3 regions of the Microbispora sp. NPDC004025 genome follow, and region 3 is predicted to be linked to each of the others. Evidence: riboswitches for the same ligand, from Rfam matches in the RefSeq annotation. Region 3 holds a riboswitch; each other region holds the start of a gene.
The links. Region 3 has a riboswitch for cyclic di-AMP ahead of ACWEQG_RS13070 (C40 family peptidase). Riboswitches for the same ligand answer to the same signal wherever they lie in the genome.
Positions count from the first base shown of each region.

Region 1 (4,583 bases), on a different contig from region 3:
GGCGACGGGTGCGTCCAGGTCCAGTTCGCCCCGCTCGGCCAGCAGGTGCGCGCAGGCGGCGGTGACGCCCTTGGTGGTGGAGAACACGACCGCCAGGGTGTCGCGGTCCCAGGGGCGGCCCGTCCCGGGGTCGGCGATCCCGCCCCACAGGTCGACGACCTTCCGGCCGTGCAGGTAGACGGCGACCGCGGCCCCGACCTCCTGCCCGCCGGACAGGTTCGCCGCGAACGCCTCACGTACTGCTTCGAATCCAGGTGCGGTCTCGCCGCCGATTCCGGGCATGCGTCATCGCCTTCCGAACGATCGGGGTGTGTGGGCAGGAGCCGACGAGGCGGGCACGGTGATGCGGTGCCGTCTCTCGCAGAGACGAAGTTAGTCCATCGATGAAACCTCGTCAACGGCGAAGACGACGTTCTCTTCCGGATCGCGGGTGCTCGCAGAGCACAAGCAGGCCGTTCATCGACTGTGGAGGCCGAACCTGACCGCCTTGACTCAGAGATGAACGGTTCATTGCTCAGGCTTGTGCATATGTGGCAGATGTGATCAAAATCAATTCACCCTTCAACTACTTGGGTGAAGGGTCACCGCACGGATGAGGAGAGGCATGAAGCGCACCATCTCCGTTCTCGCCGTCGCCGGCGGCGTTCTCGGCGCCACGCTCACCGGCGTCGGCCCCGCGTCCGCGGACACATCCGCAGTGGACTGCTCCACGGGCGGGTACACCTATGTCGTCAACAAATACGTCCCCACCAACGTCGAGGCGCCGGCGGTGGACAATCGCCTCTACAACATCGCCGGTTCGACGGCGTACACGCACGAGGTCTGCCTCGACATCCCCGACACCGAGACGTTCACGATCGAGGTCCGGATCGGGCCCACCGGGTCACAGCGAGTGATCGTGGACGACCGGCCTGGGGACAAGATCTTCCGCTTCTCGCCCGGCGCCAACACCTTCTGGCAGGTCTACGGCACGCTGACCGGGCCCGGCAGCACCTACCTCTACTACACCTGGCACGAGAAGCAGATCCCCGCCTGACCCGGAACGGCCCGGCCGCCTCGCTCGCCGAGGTGGCCGGCCTCCCCCGCGAACGCCCAGACAGGTCAGTACATCGAGATGTGGACGTGGTCGTAGTGGTTGGCGGTGACTCCGCCGCGATCGGACATGGTCCGCCAGCCCGGATGGCCGAGGTTGTAGATGCGCTGCTGCCAGATCACGTACATCACGCCCAGCTTCGGCCCGTTCTTGATGGCCCAGGCGGCCAGGCTGTCGCCGAGCGCCTTCATCTCGGGGGAGGGCATGGCGCCGCCCGAGCTCATCATGAAGTCGCAGGCGCGGCCGAGGGGGTGCTCGCCGCTGTTCTCCGCGCGGTAGCAGCCCACCGGAAACCGCAGGTTGAAGGCCTTGTCGACCTCGGTGCGCATGAGCCGCATACGGGGGGTGATGTTGTCGGAGCCGGCGGGCAGCTCCGGCGCCCACGAACCGCCGGCCCGTCTGCCCGGGGCGATCGGGATGAGGGCGTCGAGCTTGCCCTTGATCTTGTCGATGAGGTCTTCGGCGTCCTCGCGCTGTGCGGCGACCTCGGCGGCCTGCGTCTTGAGCTGTCCGGTGAGCGTCTCGGCGGCGTCCGCGGCCCGTTGCCGCTCGGCGCGGATCTGGTCGAAGTGCTCGAGCCTGGCGGCCTGCTCCTGTTTGAGCTGGTAGTTCAGCGCGGCGGTGTTCATGTCGGGCAGCGCCATCGAGCTGTCCGTCTGGTAGCGCAGCCCGGCCATCTGCCGTACGGCGTCCCTGGCGACCTCGTAATCGGCCTCCGCCTTGGCCAGCCGGCCGCGCGCGGCCTTCTCCTCGACACGGGCCTTGGCGAGCGCGACTCGTTTGGCGTTGTAGTCGGCGATCAGGCGGTCGATCCTCTTCCGCAGGTCCGACAGCTCCTGCTTGAGCTGCTTCTCCGTGGGCTTGGGGTCGGCGGCGCCCGGGGCGGCCGCGCCGAACACGAGGGCGGCGGAGGCGAGCACACCGACAGCCAGGGGGAACACGCGGGGCAGAGCCCACTCCTCTCCACATGCCGGCCGGGTTAGCTGACGGGTGCGGGCTGGAGGAGCCCGGGCAGGCGGCTGCCTTGACCCCAGATGCGTGGTTGGGTCCCCGGCTCCCGGGCGAGGCGCCCGGGATTAGGCGTACCGGCTGTGACAGCCGGTGCTCCGGGATACTACTGGTAAAGAAACCGCAGGTGCCACCCAAGTCGCAACCGTTACGGTGATCAAGCCGTGACCACTTCACGGAGCATCCGGGCGGCCTCCTCCGGGAGCACGTCGTTGACGAACGCGCCCATCGCCGACTCCGAGCCGGCGAGGTACTTCAGCTTGTTCGGCGCCCGCCGGATCGTGAAGAGCTGGAGGTGAAGGTAGGCCAGGTCGCGCCGGTAGGTGACCGGGGCCTGGTGCCAGGCGGCGACGTACGGCATGACGACGCCGAACAGCCCGTCGAGGCGGCGCAGCACCTCGATGTAGAGCGGCGCGAAGGCGGCCCGTTCCTCGGGCGACAGGGCGGGGATGTCGGGCACCCGGCGGTGCGGGTAGACGTGCACCTCGAACGGGTACCGCGCGGCGGCCGGGACGAAGGCCGTCCAGTGCTCGTTGGCGGCCACCACCCGGGGGCCCTTCCGCTCGGCGGCCAGGACGTCCGCGAACAGGTTGCCGCCCCGGTGACGGGCGGCGGTGTCCAGCATCTGGCGCGTACGCGGCGTGACGTACGGATAGGCGTAGATCTGCCCGTGAGGATGCGGCAGCGTGATGCCGATCTCGGCGCCGCGGTTCTCGAAGCAGAAGACCTGTTCCACGCCGGGCAGCGCGGACAGCTCGGCCGTACGGTCGGCCCACGCCTCGACGACCAGCTCGGCCTGCTCGTCGCTCAGGGAGCTGAACGACGCGTTGTGGTCGGAGGTGAAGCAGACCACCTCACAGCGCCCGATCCCCGGCCGCACCTCGCTCAGGCCGCCCACCTGCTCGTACGCTCCGGTGTTGAAGCTGAACGACGGGAACCGGTTCTCGAACACCGCCACCTCGTACGGCGAGGGGATCTCCGAGCCGGGATGTGCCGGGCAGAGCGGGCACTCCTGGGCGGACGGCAGGTGGGTGCGCGTCTGACGATGCCGGGCGACGGCCACCCACTCGTCCATCAGGGGGTCGTAGCGCAACTCGGAGGCGAGCGGGCGCGGCGGTAGGTCCCTGGGGTCGGTGGCGCTGTGGTCGGCGTCGTCGCGCCGGTCGAAGTAGATGAGCTCGCGGCCGTCGGCGAGATGGGTGATGGTGCGCTTCACGAAGCGGTCTCCAACTATCGGCGTGCGGTGTTCGGCGTCACAGGGCGGTTTCCAGTGCGGATTCCCCGGACGGATCGGCGAGGAGGAGCTCGCCGGCGTGCTCCGACAGCTCGGCGCGCGCCTCATCCGGCAGGCCGACGTCGCTCACGACCACGTCGGCCTCGCCGAGGGCGGCGATCGTGCTGATGCCGATCGTCCCCCACTTGGTGTGGTCGGCCAGGACCACGAGCTGCTGGGCGGCCGCGATGAGAGCGCGGTCGGTCTCCGCCTCCAGCAGGTTGGGCGTGGTGTATCCCGCCCTGACGCTCATGCCGTGCACACCGAGCATGAGCGTGTCGACGTTCAGGGAGCGGACGGCCGCCACGGCCACCGGGCCGACCAGGGCGTCGGAGGGCGTGCGCACGCCTCCCACCAGCACCACGGTCTGGTCGGGCCGCCCCGCCCGGTGGAAGACGTCGGCCACCTGCACGGAGTTGGTGATCACAGTCAGTTCGGGCACGTCCACCAGGTGGTGGGCGAGCGTCCAGGTCGTGGTTCCGGCCGACAGGGCGACCGAACTGCCCGGCCGTACGAGCATGGCCGCCCGGCGGGCGATGGCCTCCTTCTCGGCCTGCTGCCGCACCGACTTGGCCGCGAAGCCCGGCTCCTCCGTCGAGCCGGTGCCGGTGGCGGTCGCCCCGCCGTGCACCTTGACGATCAGGCCGCGTTCCGCGAGGACCTCCAGGTCGCGGCGGATCGTCATGTCCGAGACCCCGAGGTCGCGTACGAGCTGCGCGACGCGCACCCCGCCGGTTCTGCGCACCCTCTCCAGGATCGCCTGCTGCCGTTGCTGGGCCAGCATCCACCACTCCTGTCAACAGATTCAAACAAATTATGCCCCACACACGTGGGGACGTGTTGAGTTGGGGTCCGGGTACTTGCCGGTCGCGGTCCCGGGGAGGACAGTGAGCGAAACGCCGTACTCGACGGAAGGCGGTCTTCATGGGCAGACGCGCACGCAAGTCGAAGGCACGCAAGAAGAAGAAGGCCAACCACGGCAGGCGGCCCACGGGCCGGTAGAGGCCCGGCCTAGGCGTTCCTGCCCCAGGCGGCGAGCAGGCGAGTCTGCTGGTCGGCGCCGGCCGGGACGCCTCGCTCGTCCCCGATCACCCCCGCCTCGCGGTAGTCCTCCCGCGCCTTCTCGAACCATTCCGAGCAGGAGGCGACGAGCTCGGGGTCGAGCCTTTCCGGCCCGCCGATGGCACGTGCCAGGTCCCAGGTGTGGAT
Region 1 is NZ_JBSGHN010000026.1:16,584-21,166, reverse strand. Features, by position in the region: gene ACWEQG_RS37780 (serine hydrolase domain-containing protein) at 1-282, opposite strand, end outside; gene ACWEQG_RS37775 (hypothetical protein) at 605-1,036, shown strand; gene ACWEQG_RS37770 (coiled-coil domain-containing protein) at 1,102-2,034, opposite strand; cyclic di-AMP (ydaO/yuaA leader) riboswitch at 2,048-2,186, opposite strand; gene galT (galactose-1-phosphate uridylyltransferase) at 2,259-3,317, opposite strand; gene ACWEQG_RS37760 (DeoR/GlpR family DNA-binding transcription regulator) at 3,355-4,158, opposite strand; gene ACWEQG_RS37755 (50S ribosomal protein bL37) at 4,299-4,376, shown strand; gene ACWEQG_RS37750 (TIGR03086 family metal-binding protein) at 4,386-4,583, opposite strand, start outside.
Region 1: it holds a riboswitch for cyclic di-AMP, as region 3 does, so the genes downstream of both, ACWEQG_RS37770 (coiled-coil domain-containing protein) here and ACWEQG_RS13070 (C40 family peptidase) in region 3, are expected to answer to the same signal.

Region 2 (4,583 bases), on a different contig from region 3:
GAACGACAAGGAGTTCCGCGAGCGGGTGGCCGAGACGCTGGAGGCGGCCTGGCCCGAGCTGGTGGCGAGCCTGGCCGAGGGTACGGTGCCCCCCGCGGCCGAGCCGGTGCTGGTCGCGGCGGCGGCCTACCTGACCCGTCCGCCCGGCTGGCCGGACCTGGTCGAGCAGGCGCGGGCCGACCTGGAGCAGGCCGCCGCGGCGGGCAGCCAGCGGGAGCAGGCGGAGACGCGGCTGCGCGAGCAGCTCGCGGCGCAGCGAGCCTCCGCCAAGGAGGAGATCGACCGGGTGCGCGAGCAGCTCAAGGCGGCCCGCGCGGAGAACTCCGACCTGCGGCGCAAGCTGCACGAGGCCCGTGAGCGGGTCAGGGCCGCCGAGACCAGGGCGGCCGAGCTGGAGGCGGAGACGGCCGAGGCGCGGGCCAGGGTCGCGAGCGCCAACGGCGCGGCCGAGACCGAGCTGCGCCGGCTCAAGGAACGCCTGGCGGACGCCGAGCGCCAGCTGGAGGCGAGCCGCAGGGCCGCCCGCGAGGGCCGCAGCATCGAGGACGCCCGGGTCCGGGTGCTGCTGGACGCGCTGCAGGACACCGCCGCGGGGCTGCGCAAGGAGCTCGGCCTGCCCACCACGATCAGCAGGCCGGCCGACTACGTGACCGCCGTCGTGCCGGGCGAGCCGGGCGTGACGGCCGTGCCCGCGCGGGCGCTGGCCAACGACGACCCCCAGCTGCTCGATCAGCTCCTGGCCCTCCCTCACCTGCACCTGATCGTCGACGGTTATAACGTGACCAAGACCGGCTACCCCTCGCTGACCCTCGCCGACCAGCGGGCCCGGCTGCTCACCGGGCTCGGCGGGCTCGCCGTCCAGACGCGGGCGGAGGTGACGTGCGTCTTCGACGGCGCCGAGCTCAACGGGCCCGTCCAGGTGTCCGCGCCGCGCGGGGTCCGGGTGATGTTCAGCGCGCCCGGGGAGATCGCCGACGACCTCATCCGCACGCTGGTGCGGGCGGAGCCCTCGGGGCGGGCGATCGCGGTCGTCTCCTCCGACCGGGAAGTGGCCGAGTCGGTGCGCCGCATGGGCGCGCGCCCGGTGCCCTCGCTCCTGCTGCTGCGCCGGCTCGGCCGCGGTTGAGCGCCCGTACGCACGCTCCGGACGCGCCTGGTCGCCCTGTGTCATGACCGCGGCGAATACCTGCGACCAGGTTGAAGCTTCATGATCGCCTGGATAGAGTCGCGCGCAGGTTTCGTAGATCTAAAGGGGGCCTCAGTGCGAGGGCGTGTGCCGGTGGCCGCCGGTTTGGCCGCCGTGGTCCTGCTGATGCCGGTGACGGGCGCGCAGGCGGATCCGAAGCCCACTGTCGCGCAGGCCAAGGCGAAGCTGAACAAGCTCAACGAGCAGGCCGACAAGCTCGTGGACCGCTACAACGCGGCCAACGAGAAGTGGAAGAAGGCGAGGCGGAAGTACCTCGCCGTCAACGAGGACTACAAGAAGCACAACGTCCGGGTGGAGGAGCTCCGCTCCGGGCTGGTCACGATGGCCGTCAACAGCTACCAAATCGGCGAGATGGGCTCGTGGGGCGGCGTCTTCTACAGCTCGAACCCCGACTCCATGCTCAGCGGCCTCGCCACGTTCAACCACATCTCGGCCGAGCGCGCCGGGCGGCTCCGGGAGTACGAGAGCGCCATCCAGGGCCTCAAGGACCGCCGTGACCAGAGCAAGGCGTCCTACGACGAGGCCGCCGACGTCAGGAGCGAGCTCGCCGACGAGAAGGAGAAGGTCGACAAGCTCGTCAGGGAGCAGATGAAGCTGCTGCGCTCGCTCGGGACGTACAACCCGGGCAACCCGAACAGCGCCGGCATCGTCTACACCGGGCCGGCGTCGGGCAACGCGCTGGCGGCGCTCCAGTTCGCCTACAAGCAGGTCGGCAAGCCGTACCGCTACGGAGGCACCGGGCCGGACTCCTGGGACTGCTCGGGTCTCGTGCAGGCCGCCTGGTCGGCCGCGGGAGTGACCCTGCCCCGGACGAGCTACGAGCAGTGGGCCTGGGGTGCGAGCCGCAGGGTCTCGCTGGACGAGCTCCAGCCGGGCGATCTGCTCTGGCACGCCGGGTACGGGCACGTCGGCATCTACGCCGGCGACGGCAAGGTCGTCCACGCTCCGCAGACCGGAGATGTTGTGAAAGTTGTCACACTCGCCGAGTATCGCGCCATCGGCGCCGTCCGTCCCTGACGTCTCGCCGTGCTGTGAGGCTGTGGCTCAAGTGACCGAATTGAGCGTCTGTGGCGGGACTGTGAGTAGAGTCACATTTAGCCAACCGTGCTGCGGGTAAGCTGCGGTTTCTTCTCCGCGGCCTTCGTTATCCGATCTTTATCCGGCGGCGGGGCTTTGCCGAACACGCCGGGTCCTGGGTAGCTTCTGGGCCGCGGCGAGCACGCCTCGCCGCCGCGAACCGGTCCGGCCGGCCGGTAGCGAAACAATTCCACCGTCATCGGCGCCCCCAACACCCCCCTCGCGGGATCCCCGGCGCCGGTGGCCTGCCGAGTCCGTGCAGTCAGGAGGCACGGAGCCGGGGAACCATCGACCTTCACGCGAAGGTCCGGGGTGAATCGGCGCATCGCGCGCCGTAGGGCGGCTTCCCAGCCCGAACCCGTCAGCTAACCCGGTAGGCGTTTGCGGAAGAGCCGAGGAGAGATCCTGTCTACCACCCCCGCTAGCCTGTCCCGTATTGCCCGAATTGCCCTTGGAAGTGCCGCTCTGACGGCATCCGTAGGGGTCGCCGGTGCGCATCCGGCGGCGGCCGACACGGTGACGGTCACGGTCGTCAAGACAGCCCCCGAGACGAAGACGGCCCCGAAGACGGCCACGGCGACCGGTGCGAACACCACCGCCCGCCAGGCCGCGGCGAAGAAGCAGGCGACGAAGAAGAAGTCCGCCGCCAAACGGAAGGTCAGCAGAAGCGCGCTCCAGCGGGCCAAAGCCCTGCGCGCGGTGCAGACCGCCAGGAAGCAGATCGGCGACCCCTATCGCTACGGGGCCACCGGACCGGGCGCGTTCGACTGCTCGGGCCTGGTCCAGTACGCCTGGCGCAAGGCGGGCGTACGGCTGCCGCGCACGACGTGGTCCATCCGGGGCGCGGTCAGGAAGAAGGTGTCCTGGGGGCACTTCAAGCCCGGTGACCTGATCTTCACCAGCGGCGGCGGCCACGTCGGCATGTACGTCGGGCACGGCAAGATGGTCCACGCTCCGCACAGCGGCACGCGGGTGCGGATCGACAAGCTGGACGCCTACCGGAGGAGCACCTTCGTGGGTGCCGTCCGTCCGGGCGTCTGAGGGCGCCGGTCACCAAGCCCCCTCGACCGGTGCCGTCCTTGCGGCCCCGTCCACCTCGCCGAGGTGGACGGGGCCGTGGCATGCGCTGGCTACCATGCACGGCGTGACTGTCACGAGCGGCGTGCCCGGGGGCGTGCCGGGCGTGCGCGCCGAGGCCGACCGGCGCCGGCCCGCGAATCCGTCCCACGGAGTCCGTCCCCGCCGTGCCGCGGCCGTGGCCGTCGCGCTGGCCGCGCTGCTGGCCGGGCCGGAGGCCGCGGCCGCGCCCGATCCACTGCTCGCCCTGCGGCTCGACGCCCGCGCCGCCGTGCGGGAGCATCCGGGCATGTGGACCGGCGCCTCCGTCGCCCGCGGCGCGCGCGCTGTCGTCGTCGGGTCGCCCCGGCCGCTGGTCGCCGAGATCGCCGAGCTGGCCGATCGTGCGGACCGTACGGTGCGGAGGATCTGGGGCGGGTACGGCGGCGCGGTGGTCCTCGTGCCCCGGGGCGAGGAACAGACCGCCGTGCTGGCCGCGCCGGCGAAGGTGGAGGGCCTGGCGGCCGTCGCCACCGGCGGCCGGGTGATCGTGCAGCCGGCCGCGTTCGCCCGCCTGTCCGCGACCGGCCGCCTGGTCGTCGTGACCCATGAGCTGACGCACGTCGCGACCGCCGGCCCCCGCGCCGTCCCGATGTGGCTCATGGAGGGCTTCGCCGACTACGTGGGCTACCTGGACAGCGGACTGCCGGTCCGCACGGTGGCCGCCGAGCTGGCCGCCGACGTGGCCGCCGGCAGGCCGGCGCTGCGGGAGCTGCCGGGGCCCGGCGACTTCGCCGCCAGGCCCGCCCAGGCGTACGAGGAGGCGTGGCTGGCCTGCCGCTACATCGCCGCCCGGTTCGGCGAGCGGAGGCTGGTCGCCCTCTACCGCGCCGCGCGGCGCGAGGAGATCGGCGCCGCCCTGCGGGAGGTGCTCGGGCTGACCCCCGGCCGCCTGACCCTCGAATGGCGGGCGTACGCGCGCGGGCAGCTCGCCCGGTCCTGATCGGGTTTCCGCGGAGGGACCGCCGCGGCTGCGACAATGCCTTCTCGGGCGGCGCGGGCGGACCGCGCGTGGCACGCCGGGGGTGAGGATGACGAAGCGGACGCTGATCGTCACGAACGACTTCCCGCCCAGACCGGGCGGCATCCAGGCGTTCGTGCACGGCCTCGCCTCACGCAGGCCGCCCGGCTCGGTGGTCGTGTACGCCCCGCGCTGGAAGGGGTGCGAGGACTTCGACGCCCG
Region 2 is NZ_JBSGHN010000001.1:723,052-727,634, forward strand. Features, by position in the region: gene ACWEQG_RS03570 (NYN domain-containing protein) at 1-1,126, shown strand, start outside; gene ACWEQG_RS03575 (NlpC/P60 family protein) at 1,262-2,224, shown strand; cyclic di-AMP (ydaO/yuaA leader) riboswitch at 2,521-2,679, shown strand; gene ACWEQG_RS03580 (C40 family peptidase) at 2,801-3,325, shown strand; gene ACWEQG_RS03585 (hypothetical protein) at 3,429-4,343, shown strand; gene ACWEQG_RS03590 (glycosyltransferase family 4 protein) at 4,432-4,583, shown strand, end outside.
Region 2: it holds a riboswitch for cyclic di-AMP, as region 3 does, so the genes downstream of both, ACWEQG_RS03580 (C40 family peptidase) here and ACWEQG_RS13070 (C40 family peptidase) in region 3, are expected to answer to the same signal.

Region 3 (4,583 bases):
CATTCGTATGACGAGCGGCCGGCGTCGTTCGCCGGTCGGTGTCGGCGTACGCCTCGTGGCGGTGCTGGCCGCGTTGGTGGCGGCCACCGCGACGTGGGCGGTGCCGGCGTCGGCGGCGCCCGCACCCCTGGTGAGCGCTGCGTCGGGGCGTTGCCTGGACGTGGCGGGCAACACCGACGCGCTGGGCACCGCTCTGCAGATCTACGACTGCAACGGGCAGGCGAACCAGGGCTTCGAGTTCACCTCCGCCGGTGAGCTGCGGACCTTCAACGGCACCCGGTGCGTGGACGCCTACAACATGGGCACGACGAACGGCACCAAGGTCGTGATCTGGTCCTGCAACGGCCAGAACAACCAGAAGTGGCGCCAGAACTCCGACGGCACCATCGTGGGCGTCGCGTCCGGGCTGTGCCTGGACGTCGTCGGCGCCGGCACCGCCAACGGCAGCCAGGTCCAGCTCTACAGCTGCTGGGGCGGCGACAACCAGAAGTGGAGCATCCGCGGAGGCGGCGGCCCGAGCTCGTCACCGTCCCCGACGGTGACGCCGACCGGCGGCACGTGCGACCTCCCGTCGACGTACCGCTGGAGCTCCACGGGCTCGCTGGCGAACCCGAAGTCCGGGTGGGTTTCGCTCAAGGACTTCACCAACGTCGTCTACAACGGCAAGCACCTGGTCTACGCGACGACGCACAACACGGGCACGAGCTGGGGTTCGATGAACTTCGGCCTGTTCACCAACTGGTCCGACATGGCCTCGGCCAGCCAGAACACGATGCCCTTCTCGGCCGTCGCGCCCACGCTGTTCTACTTCGCTCCGAAGAACATCTGGGTGCTGGCCTACCAGTGGGGCGGAACCGCCTTCTCCTACCGGACCTCCAGCGACCCCAGCAACGTGAACAGCTGGTCCGCGCAGCAGACGCTGTCCACGGCGAGCATCACCGGCTCCGGCACCGGCCCCATCGACCAGACCCTCATCGGTGACGGCCAGAACATGTACCTGTTCTTCGCCGGCGACAACGGCAAGATCTACCGGCAGAGCATGCCCATCGGGAACTTCCCGAGCAGCTTCGGCTCCAACTACACCACGATCATGAGCGACACGACGAACAACCTGTTCGAGGGCGTCGAGGTCTACAAGCTCCAGGGCCTGAACAAGTACCTGATGCTGGTCGAGTCGATCGGCTCGCAGGGCCGTTACTTCCGCTCGTACACGGCGACCAGCCTGGGTGGTTCGTGGACCCCGCAGGCCACCAGCGAGAGCAACCCCTTCGCGGGCAAGGCCAACAGCGGCGCCACCTGGACCAACGACATCAGCCACGGTGACCTGGTCCGCAACAACCCCGACCAGACCAAGACCGTCGACGCCTGCAACCTGCAGCTGCTCTACCAGGGTCGTAGCCCCAGCTCCGGCGGCGACTACGGCCTCCTGCCCTACCGGCCGGGCGTGCTGACGCTGCAGCGCTGATGATGTGACGCAGGATTCATGAGACCTCCGGTCGGTGTCGCCCGACCGGAGGTTTCCTGGTTCCGAGGGCGCGGGCGCGCGCGGGGTTCCCGGCCCGCGCCGACGCAGGCCGGGAACCCCGCGCGCCCCGGTGTCAGACCCCCGGACGTACGGCGGTGAGGAAGCTGCTCCTCCAGTAGCCCTTGAGGCTGTCGATGCGGACCACCGCGCCGCTGTGGGGGGCGTTGATCACCTTCTTGTGCCCGATGTACATGCCCACGTGGCCGCCGCCGCTGGTGAAGACGAGGTCGCCGGGCTTGAGGTGGGCCAGGCGGACCTTCTTCTTGGCGGCGTTGAGCATGGACCACGTCGTGCGCGGGAGCTTGATCCCGGCCTTGCGCCAGGCGAACTGGACCAGCCCGGAGCAGTCGAACGCCCGCGGGCCTGTGGCGCCCCACACGTAGGGGTCGCCGAGCTGCTTCTTCGCCACCTTGATGGCGCGCTCGGCCTTCTCCTGCTGGAGAGCGGACTTGCTGAGCTTCTTGGCCGCGGCGGCGTCCGGGGTGGCCCCGGCGGCGGCCGCCGCCGGGGTCGCCGCCGTGGTCGGGATCGGGGTCGGGGTCGTGGGCGCCGGGGTGGCTCCCGTCGCGGGGGGCTGGGGCGGGATGAGCGTCGAGGCGGGCTGTGGTGCCGTGACCGTCCCCGGTGCGGCGGCCGCGGGCAGCGCGCCGAACGCCGCTACAGAGGCGGTGAGCGCGACGCCACCGATCGTGACGCGGGCGATGCGGGACAGGGTGGCGGGGTTGGTAGACAGGGGGTCTCTCCTAGAGTCTTCCGCTTGCGCCTACCGGGTTAGCTGACGGATTCGGGCAGGGAAGTCGCCCTACGGCGCTCGGCGCGCCGATTCACCCCGGACCTTCGTGCGAAGGTCGACTGGTTCCCCGGCTCCGTGCTTCCTTGCCGCACGGATTCGGCGTCACCGGCGCCCTGGGGGGCGGAGAGGACATGACGACGGTGACAGTGGATTTTCGTTTTCAAGCACGGCGGTGCCGGTTCCGCGACGGCGGCGTCATGGGGTACGCCGCCGTCACAGGGCAAGGAAACTACCAAGCTCCCCCATATTCGGGCAAAGGACACATAAAGGGTAAGAAGCCCATAAAAGGGATCATGTCCGCATAGCCGCAGGTCAGAGCAGCGTTATCGGGGAAACGTGACGCTCGTCACACCCGCACGAGAGCCGGAGAGAAGCTCCCGGCATCGTGAAGATCAGCGCGTACGCCAGAACGTGCCGTTGGCCGAGGGGTCGTCGGGGTCGCCCTGCGGCACGGTGAAACCCGCGCCCCACAGCGCCGCCGTGCCCGGCCTGCGCGCGATCGAGGACAGGACGGCGTCGGTGCCCGCCTTCCGGGGGAGGGGGACGCTCCTCCACGCCGAGCCCGTCACGTGCCACAGAGTGGGGTTCCAGTTGCCCTGCACGACCCACATGCCGCCCTTGCCGTCGGGCTCCACCTCCGTGTACGGCTGCGCGTTGGCGGCGCCGACCGAGGCGGACCAGGACGTGCCGTTCCAGCGCATCACCAGGGTGCGGTTGTAGGTGACGTCGTCACCCTCGTCGTCCGCGCCCTCCCAGGTGACGCCGCCGACGGCCCACACGTTCCCCGGGCTCACGACGGCGATGTCGGCGAGGAACGCGACGGCGTCGGGGGCGGGCAGCTTGACCGCGGGCGTGGGCACCAGCGCCCAGGACCCTCCGTTCCACCGCATGATCGCGGGACGGTCGCCCTTGCTGCCCGCCGCCCAGACATCGCGGGCCCTGTACGCGTCGACGGCGGCGGCGTGGGCCGGCAGCCGGACGCTCTTCCACGAGGATCCGTTCCAGTGCCTGGCCGAGGCCGAGGACCCGGCCACCGCCCAGACGTCCTTCGCGCCTGTCGCGTCGGCGTCCGTCGCCGAGAACGCGCCGCCCAGCGAGAAGGTGGTCCACGCGCGGCCGTTCCACCGGGCGGCCTTCCCCTGGCCGAAGACCCAAGCGTTGCTGTTCGAGGTGGCCGCCACGGCCTTCAGCTCGTACGCCGGGGCGCCGGGGACCACCTGCCACGCCCGGCCGTCGTACCTCTGGACCAGGCCCCGCTGCTTCCCGTTCGCGACCCGGTGACCGGCCGCCCACACCGAGCCGTCGGCCAGGACCGTCACGTCGTCGAGGACGTCGTCACCGGGCAGGGTGTTCACCCTGGCCAGCCGCCACGCGGCGGTCTCCCCGGCCCGGCCGCCCTCGTGGGTCACGCCGGAGGCCGCCACGGCGGGCGCGCACGCCAGCCCGAGCGCCGTCATCCCCGAGACGATCGCGGTACGCACAACGCCTCCCCTTCCGTCATGAGGATGACGTTCGGAGGAGAGGATCAGTTCACTTCGTCACCGGGACGATTTGCTCGCCTTCTCCGTCCACGGCTCGTACGTGCTGTCGCCCGGGAGCACCCAGATCCGTGTGTCGGGCCGGGTGAGCGTCCGCAGCAGCGTCGCCTTGCCGGTCGTCTTCGAGACCCGGTAGACCGCCACGCCCGTCTTGGTCCGCGAGCGGACGACCACGCGCCCCGCCGTGTCGAAGTCGAGGTCGTCGATCTGCTGCCCGCGGGGCAGCCGCACGGTCACGGTGCCGCTCTCGTGGCCGGTGCGCAGGTTGAGCAGGCGCAGCTTGCGGGACTCCGGCCACGAGCCGACGGGCACCGCCGCCGTCACGTAGTCGTTCGCCAGGGCCACCGCCCACCTTCGCGTCTTCGGCCGCAACCGGGCACGCAGCGCCCGGTCGAACACCGTCACGCGGCCCCCTACCACCCCCTGCAGCAGCAGCCGTTCACTGTCCGGGCTGAACCCCGCGAGGTTCCAGTCGTCCCTGCCTGCGGGCAGTGGCAGCGTCTTGCCTTTTCGCAGGTCCACCAGGGCCCCCAGTCCCGGCGCCGAGGTCCCGGTGACCACGAAGCTGCCGTCGTCCGACACCGACGGCCACTCCTCGCCGATCGCGGTCGCCGTCACACTGCGCATCGACTTCTCCTTGCCGTGCAGGGTTCGCCGGACGAACACTCCGTCCGACTTGCGGAAGTAGAAGTAATGCCGGCCGTCCCCGCTTACCAGGAAGGGGGCC
Region 3 is NZ_JBSGHN010000004.1:245,900-250,482, reverse strand. Features, by position in the region: gene ACWEQG_RS13075 (non-reducing end alpha-L-arabinofuranosidase family hydrolase) at 1-1,465, shown strand, start outside; gene ACWEQG_RS13070 (C40 family peptidase) at 1,599-1,934, opposite strand; cyclic di-AMP (ydaO/yuaA leader) riboswitch at 2,271-2,430, opposite strand; gene ACWEQG_RS13065 (hypothetical protein) at 2,711-3,799, opposite strand; gene ACWEQG_RS13060 (hypothetical protein) at 3,857-4,583, opposite strand, start outside.